One region of the Paenibacillus favisporus genome, then DNA from elsewhere that is predicted to be linked to it. Evidence: riboswitches for the same ligand, from Rfam matches in the RefSeq annotation. Region 1 holds a riboswitch; the other holds the start of a gene.

Region 1 (2,202 bases):
CGGTCGCCGCCACGAAAAGGGCCATGAGCGGCTTGGAAGCTAATTTCAGCTTCATGTAAACTCCCCCATTTCCTCCAATTCACATCTACATAAATTGAACTAAAGACAGGGACAGCAGTTCGCCTTTAGCTCATTTTATATACATGCAAGCGTGATGCAGATTTCACGTCTTCAGATCGGAAGGTTCGTGCCCCATGGATCCGAAGAAACCAAACCTCTTCATTCCGAGGAAACCGCATACCCCTTCACGAAAAAGTACGGAGGGGCTGACGGACGCATGCGGCTAAAACGTGTTCTGCAAGCGCTTTCCGTAAAATGTATGAGGGATCGCTTGGAAATGATGACTGATTTATTTTTTAAATGTGCTAAAAAAAAGTTACTGAAATCCTTCGCACGTTTGCCCTTCCCTTCCAAATAAAAAACGGTCCCTGCCATCAGCAGGAACCGCTTTTCAAACCTATATCAAATTGCGTCTTCAAATCCTGGACTGGCTGCTTGTAAGCTTTAAGCCGCGCTCTTGCGGGAAATCGCGAACAGCGCCGCCCAGATCAGGATAAATCCAAGTGCCTGCGTCAGCGTCACAGCCTGATGAAATACGATCCAGTTGATCAGCACGCTCACCATCGGGAAGCTCAGTTCCGCCAGTGTCGCCACCGATGCTTTCGTCGTCGTCAGCCCTTTATAGTACACCATCAAGCTGAACAGCCCCGGCAGAAGCGCCTGCCCCAACATGTTGATCGACACCGCAGCCAGCGTTCCCCCGTCGGTATGCACCTGCCAAGGATCTCCCTGATTGATGGTAATCCCGATCAGCAAAGGCAGCGCCAGGATGAAACGCAGCGAAGTCACCGTCTCATACTCCATTTTTCCGACCATCAGACGACCCATGACTGTGGAACCGCCCCACAGTGCTGCGGCACCCAGCGAGAACAAGCTGCCGACCTTGACGAAATCATTTACATGCCCGAACGGAAACGTGAAGCCGAAGGTCAGCAAATACGTTCCGGCCAGCGCCACGATGAACAGCCAGGTGAAATGCTTCGGAAGCTTCTCACGCAGCAGCAGTTTGGCCATAAGAATGGCGAAGATCGGCTGCAGCTTCTGCAGCAGAACGACCGCGTTCAAGTTCCCGGAAGACAGACCCTGCGTAAACAGTATGGTTGCAATCGCCGAGCCGCCCCACGACAGGAAGAGCAGCGCGCCGATATGGCGCAGTTTCAGGCCTTTCAACTCGCCCCGATGTTTCCACAGCATTGGTGCGACGAACAGCACCAGCAAAATATGCTCGATGAGCACGATCTGCGTTGCCGTCATATGTTCTTTGAGCAAAATGATCCGGAACAGCGGATCCGCTCCCCACAATGCTGCGCCCAGCACGACCAGCCAAAAGCCGGATTTGCTGCGTTCGGCCTTCCCGCTTGCCGCGGGCCGGACCTTGATATTGCTGCTTACATTTTCCATACTCCAGTTCCCCTATCCCTGAATACGGAGTCAACATTGGAAAACCCCCGAGATCGACATCAATCGACACATCGGGGGTTGATCAAATAAGCTTGCGGAAATGTCAAAATTTCGCACACGCCTATTCTTTGATCTTCTCCCATCCGGACTTTACCGTCGGCCCTGGATTTCCACCAGGTCAGTCGCCGCCTTATTGCTAAAGCTGCGAGTCGCGGGCTTGACGCCGTCTTCATTATAAGAAGAGGACGCTCACCGCCGGTCAGGAATTTCACCTTACCCCGAAGATCCATATTCATTTATTTTTATTTTTTTCATGCAACTTACATTGTTTTCATCATTATAGCATAAATGTATCCAAAAGTGTTTCAGTTTTTTAATAGCTTTTTATTTCCATGGATTAAAAATTTGGATATGGGGCTGGAGATGGACAATTTTCGGGATATCCGCAGCCATTTAAAATGACAGACATTTGGCATTGATGAGCCTGAGCAAGCACTGAACGGACTCGCGGCAGCACTTATCGCTGCTCAAGCACCGACAGGATCACGGCCACCGCTTCAGCCCGCGTTGCATGCGCGTTCGGGGCGAACAGGCTGCCCGCTCTTCCATGCATGATTCCTTTATCTATCGCTGATGCAATATACGGCTTGGCCCAGGCCGGAATTTGACCGCGGTCGGCAAATTTCAAACTTCCCGCACCGCCCGGTGTTCCGGTACCGAGCGCCCTGACGGTCATCGCCG
Region 2 (2,202 bases), on a different contig from region 1:
GATGCAGACGTTATCCCCGAGCACTTCGGTCTCTACGTCTTCTAGCCGGACGGCGTCCGCCATCTTGTCGGCGCCTCGCAGCGAGAAGTTGACGGGGGCCGCCGGACCTCCAACGATTTTCGGTGCGAAATAGAGTACGATCCGGTCGATCAGCCGGGCCTCCAGCAAGGCACCGTTCAGCCGGCCGCCGCCTTCCACCAGAATCGAGCCGATCTCACGTCTGCCTAGCTCCTGCATCGCCAGGCGAAGATCGACCTGCGGGCCCGATCCGCAGCGGATCGTTTCTACACCGATCTTCTTAAGGGCTTCCTCCTTATCCAGATCGGCGCGTTCCGTCGTCAAAATGACGGTCGGCGCAGCTCCATCCCGAACCACCTTCGACTCAAGCGGAATCCGCAGCAAGGAATCGACGATGATCCGCACAGGATTCAGACCGATGGCGCCCTGCAGCCGGGTGGTCAGCTGCGGATTGTCCGCGATCACCGTATTTACGCCAACCATAATCCCTTGATGGCGGTGGCGGAGCGTATGAACCTGCTCCCGGGCCGCTTCGTTCGTGATCCATTTACTGTCTCCCGATTCGGCCGCGATGCGCCCGTCCAGCGTGCTTGCTGTCTTGACCGTCACATAGGGAAGCCCGGTCGTAATATACTTGATAAACTTTTCGTTCAAGCGGCGGGACCTGTCACCGAGCAGCCCAACTTCTACCTCAATCCCGCCGCGCCGGAGCAGCTCGATTCCTCTGCCCGCCACCTGGGGGTTGGGATCTTCGCAGGCCACAATGACCCGCTTCACCTTCTCGCGCATGAGGCGTTCGCTGCAGGGCGGTGTTTTTCCGTAATGGCTGCAGGGCTCCAGCGTTACGTAGACCGTACTCCCTTCCGCACGGTCACCCGCCAAGTTCAGCGCATGTACTTCCGCATGGGCGGTTCCCCGCTGTAAATGCGTGCCAAGCCCAACCATAGCCCCGTCTTTAACGACGACGCAGCCGACAACCGGATTGATTCCGGTCTGACCCTGTGCCCGCTCCGCCATATCGAGCGCAAGCGCCATATAAAATTCATCGTTGATGATGCCGTCCATTCATCTCCCCCCTTGTTCGGAATCGGGACATCCCCTCAAAACTAAGTCTCGGCTTCGGGCGCTTTACGGATACTTCGCATGTTGGAATTTCCATGGTAAATCACCTTACCATGCGCTGCTTTGTCTCCGCGCTGTTTAAACCGGCATTTAGCGGGGCCCCCAGGTCTTTGTAAAAAAAGCAAAAAGCCCCGGGATGGCTTAAACCATCCTCGGGGCTGTGAGAGACAAGTCAGATACACTCCAATAAGGCTGCAGAATCCCAAAAATCAAGATCAGCCAAATAAGTCATCGGTAGCGTAAAGTCATCAGTAAACAGAAGCCGTCCCTCCAGGGACAACCATCTACTATGTGAAAACAACCACGTACACGTGACATCTTATTGGACAGCTGCACTCCCAACTGAAGTGCACACTTTCTCTCCTTCTCCCATCCAGACTATACTGTCGGTCCCGGATTTGCACCAGGTCCACCGTACGCTCAGCGTCAAACAAAGCGTCCGGGTCACGGACTGAGACGGGCGCCAAAACTGATCGGCTGCCGCGTCATCACCGCCGGTAGGGAATTTCACCCTGCCCCGAAGGATATAACCAATATCAATATACAATTGCCAGATGGAATGGCTGCCTAGTGGAAGCCCCATCTATACTAGGAAATGTTAACACTGCCTCCGCAAAAAATCAATACGCCCCTTTTCCCAGCCCAGAACAAAAAACCGCTTGTCCCTCTTTGAAACAGGGAAAGCGGCTGATAAATCGTGCGCGACTCGCAGATTAAGCTTCGTATACTTCGACCGTCTTCATCACGTCGCGGCCTTGGAACGCGTCGACGTATTCCATGCCCTTCGTCACTTTGCCGAATACGGTATGCTGTCCGTCGAGATGCGGCTGCGGCTGGTAGCAGATATAGAACTGGCTTCCGCCGGTGTTGCGGCCGGCATGTGCCATCGCCAGCGATCCGCGCTCGTGTTTGTTCGGGTTGATTTCGCAGTTGATCGTGTAGCCAGGGCCGCCGGTACCGGAGCCGTTCGGGCATCCGCCCTGCGCAACGAATCCCGGAATGACGCGGTGGAACACCAGACCGTTGTAGAAACCGGAGTTTGCCAATTTTTCAAAGTTCGCC

The links. Region 1 has a riboswitch for FMN ahead of ABID47_RS27880 (DMT family transporter). Riboswitches for the same ligand answer to the same signal wherever they lie in the genome.
Region 2: another riboswitch for FMN. It lies ahead of ribD (bifunctional diaminohydroxyphosphoribosylaminopyrimidine deaminase/5-amino-6-(5-phosphoribosylamino)uracil reductase RibD); the one in region 1 lies ahead of ABID47_RS27880 (DMT family transporter).

What each region holds. Positions count from the first base shown of each region.
Region 1 is NZ_JBEPLV010000007.1:340,644-342,845, forward strand. It holds gene ABID47_RS27875 (ABC transporter substrate-binding protein) at 1-55, opposite strand, end outside; gene ABID47_RS27880 (DMT family transporter) at 505-1,461, opposite strand; FMN riboswitch at 1,589-1,751, opposite strand; gene ABID47_RS27885 (S-layer homology domain-containing protein) at 1,979-2,202, opposite strand, start outside.
Region 2 is NZ_JBEPLV010000001.1:579,238-581,439, reverse strand. It holds gene ribD (bifunctional diaminohydroxyphosphoribosylaminopyrimidine deaminase/5-amino-6-(5-phosphoribosylamino)uracil reductase RibD) at 1-1,083, opposite strand, end outside; FMN riboswitch at 1,498-1,669, opposite strand; gene ABID47_RS02775 (peptidylprolyl isomerase) at 1,854-2,202, opposite strand, start outside.